2 regions of the Arthrobacter sp. P1_B3 genome follow, and region 2 is predicted to be linked to the other one. Evidence: predicted binding sites of a transcription regulator. Region 2 holds the regulator's gene; the other holds the start of a gene.
The links. The regulator HspR, encoded in region 2, represses chaperone genes until heat shock. The targets are predictions, from matches to a motif close to AAGTTGAGTCNNNNNGACTCAACTT.

Region 1: a site for HspR is predicted at 1,872-1,896, ahead of clpB (ATP-dependent chaperone ClpB). Genes of this name have one in related genera too.

Annotation. Positions count from the first base shown of each region.
Region 1 is NZ_JBFTZV010000006.1:46,959-54,076, reverse strand. Features, by position in the region: gene clpB (ATP-dependent chaperone ClpB) at 1-1,840, opposite strand, end outside; gene AC1D2F_RS09210 (carboxymuconolactone decarboxylase family protein) at 2,659-3,150, shown strand; gene AC1D2F_RS09205 (FAD-binding oxidoreductase) at 3,390-4,727, shown strand; gene AC1D2F_RS09200 (DUF4031 domain-containing protein) at 4,820-5,689, shown strand; gene AC1D2F_RS09195 (SRPBCC family protein) at 5,748-6,221, opposite strand; gene AC1D2F_RS09190 (YccF domain-containing protein) at 6,291-6,704, opposite strand; gene AC1D2F_RS09185 (YceI family protein) at 6,848-7,118, opposite strand, start outside.
Region 2 is NZ_JBFTZV010000013.1:111,200-118,317, reverse strand. Features, by position in the region: gene AC1D2F_RS14800 (APC family permease) at 1-34, opposite strand, end outside; gene AC1D2F_RS14795 (TetR/AcrR family transcriptional regulator) at 228-794, shown strand; gene AC1D2F_RS14790 (aldehyde dehydrogenase family protein) at 942-2,351, shown strand; gene AC1D2F_RS14785 (elongation factor G-like protein EF-G2) at 2,373-4,535, opposite strand; gene AC1D2F_RS14780 (hypothetical protein) at 4,627-5,025, opposite strand; gene AC1D2F_RS14775 (heat shock protein transcriptional repressor HspR) at 5,706-6,128, opposite strand; gene AC1D2F_RS14770 (DnaJ C-terminal domain-containing protein) at 6,144-7,118, opposite strand, start outside.

The DNA of each region.
Region 1 (7,118 bases), on a different contig from region 2:
CGCCGGTGGGGCCGAGGAACAGGAACGAGCCGGTGGGCCGGTTGGGGTCGCTGATCCCGGCGCGGGCGCGGCGTACGGCGTCGGAGACCGCGGCGACGGCCTTCTGCTGGCCGATCAGCCGCTCACCCAGGACGTGCTCCATGTTCAGCAGCTTCTGGCTCTCGCCCTGCAGCATGCGCCCCGCGGGGATGCCGGTCCAGGCCGAAATAACCTCCGCGATGTCATCGGCGGTGACCTCATCGGCCACCATCTGCCTCGATTTATCGGGCACGGCCGCCTCGGCCTCGGCGGCGGCGTTCAGTTCCCGCTCCAGGGACGGGATCTCGCCGTAGAGGATTCTGGACGCCGTCTCCAGGTCCCCCTCGCGCTGGGCTTTGTCGGCGGCGGAGCGGAACTCGTCGAGCTTGGCCCGCAGGTCGCCCACCCGGTTCAGGCCCGCTTTCTCGGCCTCCCAGCGGGCGTTCAGGCCCGCGAGCTCCTCCTTCTTGTCCGCCATGTCCGCGCGCAGGGCCGCAAGGCGTTCCACCGAGGCGGGGTCGGTCTCGCCGGCAAGGGCCAGTTCCTCCATGGTCAGGCGGTCCACCTGTCGGCGCAGCTGGTCGATCTCCTCCGGGGCGGAATCGATTTCCATGCGCAGCCGGGACGCGGCCTCGTCCACGAGGTCGATGGCCTTATCCGGCAGCTGCCGGCCGGAGATGTACCGGTTGGAGAGGGTCGCGGCCGCCACGAGGGCGGAGTCGGAGATGGACACCTTGTGGTGGGCCTCGTAGCGTTCCTTGAGGCCACGCAGAATGCCGATGGTGTCCTCAACGCTGGGCTCGCCCACGTAGACCTGCTGGAACCGGCGCTCCAGGGCGGGGTCCTTTTCGATGTTCTCGCGGTACTCGTCCAGCGTGGTCGCCCCGATCAGCCGCAGCTCGCCGCGGGCCAGCATGGGTTTGAGCATGTTGCCGGCGTCCATGGAGCTGTCCCCCGTGGCTCCGGCGCCCACCACCGTGTGGAGTTCGTCGATGAACGTGACGATCTGCCCCTCGGAGCCCTTGATTTCCTCCAGGACAGCCTTGAGCCGCTCCTCGAATTCGCCGCGGTACTTCGCCCCGGCCACCATCGAGGCGAGGTCCAGCGCGATCAGGGTCTTGCCGCGCAGGCTTTCGGGCACGTCGCCTTCCACGATCCGCTGGGCGAGGCCCTCGACGACGGCGGTCTTGCCGACGCCGGGCTCGCCGATAATAACGGGGTTGTTCTTGGTGCGGCGGCTCAGGACCTGGATGATGCGCCGGATCTCGGCATCGCGGCCAATCACCGGGTCCAGCTTGCCCGAGCGGGCCACCGCCGTGAGGTCCGTGCCGTACTTCTCCAGCGCCTGGAACGCGTTCTCCGGGTCCGCGTTGTCCACTTTGCGGTCGCCACGGACGCCCGGCAGGGCGGCCAGCAGCGCCTCATGGGAGGCGCCGGCCTCGCGCAGGAGCTTCCCGACGCCGTCGCTCCCGGCAGCAAGGCCCAGCAGCAAATGTTCGGTGGAGACGAAAGTGTCCCCGAGGCGCTCGGCCTCGTTCTGGGCATTCTTGATCGTCTGCAGCCCGGCCCGGGACAACTGCGCCTGCTGCACGCTGCTCCCGGACGACGACGGAAGCGCCTTGATGGCGGTGCTCGCCTGGACGCTGACGGCGTCCGGATCTGCGCCGGTGGCCCGGAGCAGTGCGACGGCGACGCCCTCCCGCTGGTCCATGAGCGCTTTGAGCAGGTGGGCGGGCTCGAGCTGCGGATTACCCGCGGTCGAGGCGTTCATGGCGGCGGCAGCGAGAGCCTCCTGGCTCTTGGTGGTGAATTTGGCGTCCAAAGAGGGCTCCTTCCGGAATGGTCCTGTGTCAAAGTTGAGTCTACATCGCTCAACTTTGCCATGAGGGACGCTGGCTCCATGTTTGCCGAGAGCGAAACGCCTGTCTAGGGGCCGAATGCCCGCGGGCCGGGGCGGTCCGCGGGCATCCCTCCTCGGCCCGCTCCGGCCCGGAAGGCCCCGGCCCGGAAGGGACATGCCCTCCTGTCGGCCCAAGGACTGGACATAGTCCCAATATGTCCACAGCCCGGGTCCAGGGCTGGGCATGTCCCCTCGACCTGGTCTCGAACGATGGGCATGTCCCCTCGACCTGGTCGCGAACGATGGGCGTGTCCCCTCGACCTGGGCGCGACCACTGGACATGCCCTCTGCTGGCACACACAGCAGGACATGCCCCCCGCCGCCAGAAGCGACCGCCGGACATGCCCTCCGTTGGCACGCACCGGTGGGCATACTCCCCATATGCCCACTCTTAGGCCCGACGACTGGACATGTCCCACGCTGCTGGATGTGGCCACGGGACATGCCCTCTGCTGGCACGCACAGCTGGACATGTCCCCAGTTAGATCTGGCGGAGTTCAGAGGGGCGAGGCTCAGCCCGGCGGAGTTCAGCGAGGCTCGGCTCGGCCTGGCGCGGCTCAGCGGGGCGCAGCCTGGCCGCCGTGACAAGGCCAGGTCGGAACGGGCGGTCCGGTGGCTGGGTCCCCCAAGGAGCCGGCCACCGAACCAAACACCCCCACCCCCAAAGCTTGTCACATGTTTGACAGGATTGTCACACGCCGCTCCCGGCCGTACCCAAGCTCATCGGTATTGTGGAATCCATGAATGAGACGGCGGCACCGCAGAATCCCGATCAGCGGAGTGTATTCCTCGACAAAGCGCACCCTGCTGCCTGGCGCGCACTCAACGGGCTGGGCTTGAAAGTCAAGGAAGCCGCCGGGGAAGCCGGGCTGGACGGGACGCTGATCGAGTTGCTCAATGTCCGCATTTCGCAGATCAACGGCTGCGCCTACTGCCTTGACATGCACGTGGGCGATGCCATCAAGAACGGTGAGTCGGCCCAGCGCCTGGCCGTGCTCTCCGCATGGCGCGACACCACTCTTTTCTCCGAAAAGGAACGCGCAGCCCTGACGCTGGCCGAGGCCATCACCACCATCTCTGACGCCCAAACCCGCGACCACGAAGGCGCACAGGCCCGACGGCACCTGACGGCCGAAGAGTTTTCCGCCGTCAGTTGGCTGGCGATCACGATGAACGCGTTCAACCGCGTCTCGATTGTCAGCCAGCACCCGGTCCGCGCCGCCCGCGACTGACCCGCCCGCGACTGACCCGGTCCGCGCCGCCGTTTCGAACCCGCCAGCAGGCTGACCCGCCCGCGGCTAACCGCCAGAACACCCCTGCAGGACGCCCGGTCGGCGCGCATCCGAGCGTCCGAGATGCCATGGTCATCAACGAGGTGCGGCTGGCCAAACAACTGGCGGTAGCCACAGCTGGCGCACGGTCGTAAGCTCGGAAAGTGGGGCGGAGCCGCGGTCACCGAGGGAGCACTGCCATGAGGTGGGTCAGGCCGGGTCACCCGGAATACGACGAAACACGACGACTCTTCAACGCCATGATCGACCGTCATCCGGCCGTCATTGCCCCATGTGCCGACGCGGAAGGGGTGGCCGACGCGTTGGCGTATGCGCGGACGCACGGCCTCGATGTCGCCGTCCGCGCCGGCGGCCATTCCGTGGCCGGCGTGTCGATGAACGACGGCGGCCTTGTGATCGATGTTCGTCCGATGAAATCCGCCCGGGTGGACCCGGAGGCCCGCACTGCCACGGTGGGTGCAGGGCTCACCTGCGGCGAGTTTGACCGCGCCACTCAGGAATATGGCCTGGCACTCACCGGCGGGCGGGTCTCCACGACAGGTCTCGCCGGTTTCACGCTTGGGGGCGGGTCAGGCTGGCTCGAGCGTGCCTTCGGCTTCGCGTGCGACGACCTCGTCTCCGTGGATCTGGTCACGGCCGCCGGTGAGCACGTGACGGCCAGCGCCCGGGAGAATCCCGAGTTGTTCTGGGCCCTGCACGGAGGCGGTGGGAACTTCGGCGTCGCCACGTCGTTCACCTTCGGCCTGCACCAGCTCGGGCCAAAAGTACATGCCGGAGTGCTGATGTGGCCGGGGGACGCGGCGCCGGAACTCAGCCGGGGCTACCGGGACTTGGCCGTCGCGGCCCCCAACGAAGAGTCCGCCACCCTCATCTACGGGATTGCGCCGGCGGAACCCTTCGTGCCCCCGAACATGGTGGGCAAGATGGCGGTGTATGTCGTGTATGTCTTCGCCGGGGACGCCGAGGAAGGCAAAGAACATGCCAAGGCCTACCGGGAGCTTGGCCCTGTTGTGGACCTGGTGGAGGATACTGGCTACGCAGATTTCCAGTGCTCCCTCGACGACCCGCCGGGCAAGTACAACTACTGGAGCGCTGACTATCACGACGAACTCTCCGACGACGCCTTGGATGTCATCATCGAATCGGCGCGGAACCTCCCCGGGCCAAGTTCCCAGCAACTGATAGCCCATTGGGGCGGGGCGGTGAGCGGGCCTGCAGCATCGGCGACGCCGCTCCTGAACCGGAGTGCCAGCTGGGTGAGCCACCCGTTCGGCCTGGGCGACACCCCGCAGGGCGGGCAGGAAGCGAAGGCATGGGTCAAACGCTTCCGGCGGGACATATCCCCCTACGCCACCGGAGGCGTCTGGCTGAACTTCATCGGCGACGAAGGACAAGCCCGGATCCGCGCGGCCTACGGCGACGAAAACTACAACCGGCTGGCAGAAGTAAAACGCGAGTTTGACCCCGGGAACGTTTTCCGCGGCAACCAGAACATTCGCCCCGCCGTCGCGGTGTGACCCCGGCCCGCGCCCGTCCGACGCCGGCCGGGGCACGTCCCCGCCCGCGCCGGCGCCGAGTTCGTGCCCGCGGACGGGGCTAGAATGCCACCATGGCCGTCTACGTCGATCCGCCCCTCTGGCCTGCCCACGGAACCCACTTTTCCCACCTCGTTTCGGACACCTCGCTCGAGGAGCTGCACACGTTCGCCGCGGCCGCCGGCATCTCCGGGCGCGCGTTCGACGGCGACCACTACGACGTCGCCGAGGACCGGTACAAGGACCTGGTCTCAGCCGGTGCCATTCCAGTGGAGGGCCGGGTCCTGGTCCGCAAACTGATCGACAGCGGGCTGCGGATCCCGGCCCGCCGGCGCGGCAAGGCCCTCCGGGTCCCGCTCCTGAACCGCTGGAATCAGGCGCTGCCGGGCCACGACGCCCTATTCCTGGACCTGTTGGACCGCTGGGGCGAGGAGCACCGGAAGTACCACGGCCGCACCCATCTGCTGGCGGTGCTGGAGGCCTTGGACCTGCTGTGCGATCCGGCCGATCCGCCCCGGACCGTGGTGCTGGCCGCCTGGTTCCACGACGCCGTCTACCGCGGCGTGGCGGGACAGGACGAGGAAGAATCGGCGCGGCTGGCCGAAGACCGGCTCCGGCATGCCGGTCTCCCGGCCGCCGAGGTGGACGAAGTGGTGCGCCTGGTGCTGATGACGGCAGACCACCGTCCGGAGCCCGGGGACGACGGCGGCGCCTTGCTCAGCGACGCCGATCTCTCCGTCCTCGGCGGGGAACCGGAGGCCTACGCCCGGTACCTCGCCGCCGTTCGGGAAGACTTCGCGCATATCGGCGACGCCGACTTCGCCGCCGGCCGCGCCGCCGTCGTCCGCCGGTTGCTGCAGCTTGATCCGCTCTTCCACACTGACCGCGCCCGCGGTCTGTGGCTGGAGCCAGCCCGCCGTAACCTGCAGGGCGAGCTCGCTTGACGGTGTCACCGGCGGGCCACCGGCAGGCACCCGGCAGCCCAACCGCAGCCGGTGAGGCTCAGGCGGCAACGCTGAGGTGATTCGCCAGCCGGTCGAACGACTCGCGCCACCCTTCGCCGTGGCGGTCGCGGCTGGCCGCGGAGTCAAACGGACCCTGGGTGAATGTCATCTGCGTGCCGCCGTCGATCTCCTCCAACCGGATGGTCACCTCGGTCTCGAAGCCGCGGGTGCCGTCCGGCCTGTCCCAGGCATGGGTGAACACGAACAGGTGCGGCGGCTCAACATCCGTATGCACCCCGCTCCACCAGAATTGCTGCCCGGTACTGTCCTGGATCATGCAGGCGCGGTACAGGCCGCCGACTTCGAGGTCCGCGTCGACGCTCTCACGCGGGACATGGAAGCCGCGCGGACCCCACCACTGCGGAGCCTGGTCCGGGTCCGTCAACGCGGACCACACGCCCCGGATCGGGGCCCTGAACTCGCGGACAATGACAAGCATGAGGTCCGTGTCCCCGGACGCCGGTTCGCTCATGGTCTTCTCCCTCGGATTGCTTGGACTGACAGGGGAAGTGCCCCTCGGCCCCCTGGCTGCGCTGCCGCCCTAGCGTCGGCTGGGGCTGTAGGCGACCACATAGCGCGAATTGCTCGGAACGATCTGTTTGCCGAGCGGCATCAGCGAGACAGGGATGAGCTTGAGGTTCGCGATCGCCAGCGGGATGCCGACAATCGTGATGGCCATGGCGAAGGCCGTGACGACGTGCGCGATCGCGATCCAGATGCCTGCCACCAACAGCCAGATGACGTTTCCCAGCAGGGCAAACACGCCGTTTCCGCCCGGCTTGTCCACCACCATGCGGCCGAAGGGCCACAGGGCATAGGACGCGATGCGGAACGAGGCGACCCCCCACGGAATGGTGACCACCAGCACGCAGCAGACGACGCCCGCCAGGAAATATCCAAGGGCCAGCCACAAGCCGCCAAAGAACAGCCAGATGATGTTCAGGAGTGTCTTCATGGATTCATTCTCGCCCGTAGGAGTGACATTCGGATTAGTGGTTCACCCGGAAAAATCCCTGACTTTCGCGCCCGGCCCGTGTCCGGCACCTGGCAACCGGCTTCCATCTCCCGGCTCCTGGTTGCGCCCGGCCTCTTTGGCGCTTACGTCTCGGCCTGCTTGACCATGGCGGCCTCAACGTTGATCTTGACCTTGTCGCTGACCAGCAGCCCGCCCGCTTCGAGGGCGGCATTCCAGGTCAGGCCGAATTCCTTCCGGCTGATGTCCGCCTCAGCACTGAATCCGGCCCGGGTGGCGCCGAAGGGGTCCACCGCCACGCCGGTGTACTCGACTTCGAGTTCCACGAGCTTGGTAACACCGCGGATGGTGAGCTCGCCGGTCAGCACGTAGTCATCCCCGTCGCCCCGGATCCCT
Region 2 (7,118 bases):
CTGCGGTCCGGGACTCGGAATTTGAAATACTCATCGGATCCTTCTTAACGGTCATGAGTCTGGGGAATTTCGGTCTGGGAATATGGGGGTGCGTTGCACCGTGAAATCCAGCATGGCAGGTGGCGCCCGTCACCCTCTTGTCGCTCAGCGATCGGTTGTTGTTCATGAGCGAAGTTTGGTTGAGAACGGCAGTGACGTTCAGGCCTGGTGCAGCGCCAAGAGGGAGGTTGCGTCACGGGCGGCGCTCATGCCGCTCTCGATTGCGCGCCGCCGTTTCGGTGGTGGCTGCCAAGGGATTGCGGGGGCTGACTTACCGCTCAGTGGCGGAAGCTGCCGGAGTCAACAACACGTTGGTTGCCCACCACTTCGGATCCCGCGACGCCCTCATAGCCGCAGCCCTGGACTGGGCAGCCGAGCAATCCATCAGTGCGTCCAAGCTGCGGGAGGCGGCCACGCTGGGCCACTCATTCACGGACTCGCTGCTGGAGCTACTTCTGGCCGAACCGGAACTGCAGGTGTTTCAGTACGAGATGATCCTCGAAGCCCGCCGGCGTCCCGAGCTTTCCGAAGCGGTGACCGCCCTCTACGAGAACTACGTCAGCGCCTTGGCCGACGGGCTGACGGCCTCAGGCCTGACCGGCAACGTGAGGGTTGTGGCCCGCACACTTTTTGCCGCCCTCGACGGCCTCGTTCTCCAGTACCTGGCCGGCGTCGATCGGTCAGCCATTGCTGCGTCTCTCGAGGAAGTCCACGACGTGCTCCTGCTCCGGACGCCCTCCGGCCCGCAGTCTTAGGCAATGCCTTCGGCGTTCCGTTCGCTCCCGCACAACAGCTCTTCGCGGATAGACAAGACCCCCGACCCCTCGCCGGAGCACGCTTGAAGCAGCACTCTTAGGCCGTACCGGCCGCGTTCTCTGACCTACTCGATGTGGAGTACACCCATGGAAACCTACGACGCTCTTCTCGCCGCGATCGCCCCGACGTCCGGGGAACCCCGGACCATCCTGGACCCCGCCACCGGCCAGCCGGTCGGGCAGGCGCCGGTCCACACCGTCGAGGACCTCGAGCAGGCCATCGCCGCCGCCCAGACAGCACAGCCGGCCTGGGCGGCCATAGGCCATGACGCCCGGTCCGCCGCGCTTCTCAGGGCCGCCGACGCCGTCGAACGCTCCGCCGAGGAACTCGCCCGCCTGCTCTCCCGCGAACAGGGCAAACCGCTCAACGGCCCGAACGCCCGCTTCGAGGTCGGCGCCTGCGCCGCCTGGCTCCGCGTCGCCGCCGCCACCGTCCTGGAGGCGGAAACCGTGGTGGACGACGGCGAAACCCGCGCCGAACTGCACTACCGGCCCATCGGCGTCGTCGGGGCGATCGGGCCCTGGAACTGGCCCATGATGATCACCGTCTGGCAGCTCGCCCCCGCCCTGCGGATGGGCAACGCCGTGGTGGTCAAACCCTCCGAATACACCCCGCTCTCCGTCCTGGCCCTCGTCCATGTCCTGAACCAGGAACTCCCCGAGGGCATCCTGTCCGTGGTCTCCGGCGGCCGCGAGGTCGGCGAGGCCCTGGCCGGACACCCCGGAATCGGCAAGATCATGTTCACCGGCTCCACCGCCACCGGCAAGGCCATCATCAAGTCCTCCGCGGACACCGTCAAACGCCTCACCCTGGAACTCGGCGGCAACGACGCCGGCATCGTCCTGCCCGACGCCGACCCCCAGGCCATCGCCGAAGGCCTGTTCTGGGGTGCCTTCATCAACACCGGCCAGACCTGCGCGGCGCTCAAGCGCCTCTACGTCCACACCGACATCTACGACGCCGTCTGCGCCGAACTCACCAAGGTCGCCGCGGCCATGCCGATGGGCAACGGCCTGGACGAGGCCAACGTGCTGGGCCCGCTGCAGAACCGCCAGCAGTTCGACATCGTCTCCAGGCTCGTTGAAGCCGCCCGCGACTCCGGGGCACGGATTCTGCTCGGCGGCAACCCGGACCAGGACCAGCCCGGCCACTTCTACCCCGCCACGATCGTGGCGGACATCGACAACAGCAACCCGCTCGTCGCCGAGGAACAGTTCGGCCCCGCCCTGCCGATCATCCGGTACAGCACCGTGGACGAGGCCGTCGCCATGGCCAACGCCCTCGACGTCGGGCTCGGCGCCTCCGTCTGGTCCGCCGACCCCACCGAAGCCCGGAAGGTCGCGGCCCGGATCGAGGCCGGCACCGTCTGGATCAACAAGCACGGCGCCGTGGACCCGCGCGTCCCCTTCGGCGGTGCCAAGCAGTCCGGCTACGGACTCGAATTCGGTGTCGAAGGCCTCAAGGCCCTCGGCGTTCCGCAGGTCATCAACGGCTGACCGCTGACCTTATTAGGGCCATCAGTGCAGCGCTTGCGGCACGGGTTCGTGCCGCAAGTAGCTGCGCCGGAACCGGCCGCTGCCGGCGGTCAGGGCCCGTAACTCCACCGAGTACCTCAACAGTTCCTGGTCCGGAACCTCGGCGCTGATCTCGGTGCCGTCGGCCCCGGCGGAGGTGGTTCCGGTCAGGCGTGCCCGCCTGGAGGACAAGTCGCTCATCACAGCGCCCACGTGGTCCTCCGAAACGCTGATGGTCACGGACGAAACCGGTTCCAGGAACTGAATGCGTGTTGCTGCCGCCGCTTCCCGGAGGGCCAGCGCGCCGGCCGCCTGGAACGCCGCGTCCGAGGAATCCACGCTGTGCGTCTTGCCGCCGATCAGCGTGACCTTGATGTCCACCACGGGGAACCCGGCCGACACGCCTTTCTGCATCTGGGTCCGCACGCCCTTTTCCACCGACGTGACGAACGGCCCGGGAATCACCCCGCCCACAGTCTTGTCGACAAACTCGAACCCGGCGCCACGGTCGAGGGGTTCCACCTCGATGTCGCAGACAGCGTACTGGCCGTGGCCGCCGGATTGTTTGACATAGCGTCCGTGCCCGGCCGCCGGCGCGGCAAACGTCTCCCGCAGCGGCGTGATCACTGGGACGGTCTGCAGGTTCACACCCTGGTCCCGCAGCCTGCCCAGGACGACGTCGGCGTGCGCCTCGCCCATGCACCACAGGATCAGCTGGTGGGTTTCGGAGTTGCGTTCCACCCGGAGCGTCGGGTCGCCGGCGGTGACTTTCCCCAGGTTCCTGGCCAGGGCGTCCTCGTCGCCGTGCGTGGCAGCTTCGATGGCTACCGGCATGAGCGGGTCCGGCATGTCCCAGGGGGCCACCAGCAACGGCAGTTCCTTGGCCGAAATCGTGTCGCCGGTCTCGGCGGTGCCCAGCTTGGTCAGCGCACAGATATCCCCGGCGACGCAGAATGGCACCGGCCGCAGTCCCGATCCCAGCGGCGAGTACAGGTGTGTGACCCGCTCGTCGCTGTCGTGGTCCTCATGGCCGCGGTCCGCCATTCCGCGGCCACCCACATGGATGGCTGCGTCCTCCCGCACAACGCCGGAGAAAACACGCACCAGGCAGACCCGGCCGAGGAACGGGTCGATCGTCGTGCGGACCACTTCACCGAGCAGCGGGCCGTCGGGGTTGCAGCCGAGCGGGCCGGCAGGCGCCCCGTCGAGGTCCGTGGCTGCTGGAACACTGTGCTCCGCCGGGGTCGGAAACGCGCGAACCAGAACCTCGAGCAGCTCCGCCAGGCCAAGCCCGGACTCCGCTGACGTCGGCAGCACCGGGTGAAAGGACCCGCGGGCCACGGCCGTCTCCAGATCGGCGATCAAGACATCGGGAGCGATTTCTTCACCCCCTAGGTAGCGGTCCATCAGCGCCTCGTCCTCGCTCTCGGCAATGATCCCCTCGATCAGCGCGCCCCGCGCTGACTCCGCCGCGGCAAGTTCGACGCCGGTCGCGGCCCGGGTGGCCGACGCCGGTTCCGCCGCACCGTACTCGGACACCGTCCCGGTCAGCAGCCCCAGCAACCCGGTTACGGCACCGTCCGCGCGGACCGGGAGGTAGAGCGGAACGATGGCGTCGCCGAATGCCAGACGGCAGCGGGCGACGGCGGCGTCGAAATCCGCGCGCGGATGGTCCAGCCGGCTGATGACCACTGCCCGCGGCATGCCGAGCCGCTGGCACTCATTCCAGAGCGCGGTGGTCGCGGCGTCGACATCGTCGGTGGCCGAGACGACGAACAGCACTGCATCCGCGGCACGGAGCCCTGCACGCAGCTCGCCGATGAAATCCGTATAGCCCGGAGTGTCCAGCAGGTTCACTTTGGTCTCCCCCACCGTCACCGGCACCACTGCCAGCGCCACGGAGCGCTGCTGCGTGATGGCGGAAGGATCCGAGTCGCTCACCGTAGTGCCCTCGGCGATCGAGCCTTTACGGGTGATGGCTCCGGTGGCGGCAAGCAAGGCCTCGGTGAGCATTGTTTTTCCGGAACCCGAATGCCCCACGAGGGCCACATTGCGGATCTTGTCCGGCTGCTCCGGCGGCGCGGCGCCATTGGCGTCGGCCCGCCGGAGGTCAGAGGTACCCCGGACCGGGCCCCTTGACGGGGTTTTGGCGCCCTTCGACGGCATGAGAACCTCCCGGCGTCGCATCCACTCGTGCCCCGCAGGGCCTTGTGTTAAGGATTGGACACCCTGGGACGCCCGGACAGCAAGGGCTTTTTCACGCCGTGGCCGGGGCCGCCATGGACCCCGAGGCGGCCCGAGTCCTGAGCCAACGGCCCAGGGCCCGGCCTTTGCCCTTCCACCAGCTGTCTTCGTCGGTGTCATAGTGCCACCGGAAGATCACGGCAACCAGGATGAAGACCCCGGCGCCCACGTCCTGCCAGGAGCCGGAGGCGGCGTCGATGAGCACACTGAACGCCATGACCAGGATGGAAGGCAGGGCAAGTGTCCGGAACCAGGTGTTGGCGACGTACCGGCTGCGGGACCGCGGCACGGACACCGCGCGGACGAAGTCGAAGCACAGGCAGACGACCACCAGGGCCTGTCCCAGGGACATCAGGATGTGCCCTGGCAGGGAGCCGGCAAACAGGACGGCCGCCTGGAGTCCCGGGCTCACGGCGTGCCCATCAACGCAGCCGGCCGCAGCCAGGACCCGCCCCGGAGGGGCGAATGAAACCTGGGCGGATCAAACTGCGAAGGATCGCCAGTGGACGGATCAAATTCGGCTGAATCATGCATGCGATGCCCCCCGGCGTCTACGCTGCTCCTGCGCTGGCTCCGCGCCCGGGCTTCCCGTAGGAGCTGTGAGCATGTCATGCCAGCATTTCTGACACTCCAATTCAACGCGCGGCACGGGCATGAAGTCACGCAAATCAGGTACCCGACTATCGGATGGCCGGGTACTTGTTCGCGTTCCGGTGTACTCAGTCCGCTCCCGCGACTACTTGCCCGGACGCCTCGAAGTAACCGAAGGACGTGACGCTGAGGAGCACAGTCACGCAGCCACACGGTAGGCAGGCCGAGCAGGGCTCTCGGCCGCAATCTCCGGCTTCCTCCCCCTCATCGCAGCAGCCACGGCAGCGGCCTGGGGCTGGAGCGGCGTGGCAATTGTCTATATGGCATGCGGAGCCATCGGGCTCATTGCCGCCCTGGTCACCCGGGAGACCTGGGGGAAGCGCGAACGGGCCGCCGTCGACCAGCTCATCGCGGCCGGCAAGTAGGCCCCGGCGGCAGCACCCCACCGCACGCAACGACAGCAGTGCCCGGGACCATTGGTCCCGGGCACTGTTGTTTGTCCTAGTCGATGCCCCGCGGCCGCCACACCACCAGCGCCTGCGACCTCGCCTGGGGGCGCTTGCCGCGGGCCAGGCTGACGACGTCGCCAGCCGTTCCGGCGGCGAAGATCCGCGAATCGGCGCCCTGGCGGCGCCGTCCCAGCTCCTGCGTCAGTTCGCTGACACGGCGCTGCAGGGCGGCCACCTGGTTCTCCAGCTGCAGGATCCGCTTGATGCCCTCCAGCGAGACCCCCTCCTGGGAGAGCCTCTGGACCTCGCGGAGCATGTTCACATCCCGCTGCGAGTAGCGCCTCGACTTGCCCGGGGCGCGGCTGGGCGAGACGATTCCCAGCCGGTCGTACTGGCGCAGTGTCTGCGGGTGCATGTCCGCCAGTTCTGCGGCAACGGAGATGACGAAGATCGGCTGATCGAAGTCGATGGCCATGGCTGGATCCCGTTCCTAGAGCCGGGCCTTGGCTGCCAGGCCCGCGCGGACGTCTTCATCGGCGGTTGCCGCGGCGAAGGCCTTCACGGCCTCCTCCGCTTCCTTGTTCAGCCTCCGCGGAACAGCGACGTCGATTGTCACCAGCAGGTCGCCGGTGGCCTTGGCGTGCTTGACGCCGCGGCCCTTGACGCGCAGCGTCCGGCCCGAGGGCGTCCCTGCGGGGACCCTGACCTTGACCTTGTCGCCGTCGATCGTCGGAACCTCGATATCCGCGCCCAGGGCCGCCTCCGGGAAAGACACCGGGACGTGGATGCGGAGGTTGTCGCCGTCGCGGACGTAGAACTCGTGGGGCTTCACCGAGACGGTGACCATGAGGTCGCCATTGCCGGCGGCAGCGTACTGTCCCTTGCCGCGGACACGGACCTTTTGTCCGTCCTTGATTCCGGCCGGGATGCGGACGTCGATGACCTCGCCGTCCGGTTCGCGCAGGCCGATCGTGGTGCCGCGGATTGACCCGGCAAACGAGATCGACGTGGACGCAGTGCGGTCCGCGCCCTTCTGCGGAGCCCGCTGGAAGGACTGGCCCCCGCCGCCGAACCCGCCGCCGCCGAAGAGATCTGCGAACTCGGGCGGAATGCCGCCGGCCGTGCTGTAACCGCCGGAATGGCGCCCCCCGCCGCCGGTGAAGAGCCCGCCGAAGAGGTCCTCGAAGCCCGCTCCGCCGGCAGCCCCGCCGCTTCCGCCGGGGGCAAAGCGTGCGCCGCCACCCATGGCCCGGATGGCGTCGTACTGCTGGCGCTCATCGGGATCCGAGAGCACGGAATAGGCCTCGGAGATGTCCTTGAATTTTCTCTCCGACGCCGAGTCACCGGCATTCCTGTCCGGGTGGTGCTGCCGGGCAAGCTTGCGGTAGGCCTTCTTGATGTCGGCGTCGGAAGCGTCCTTGGCGACACCAAGGATCTTGTAAAAGTCCTTGTCCACCCAGTCCTG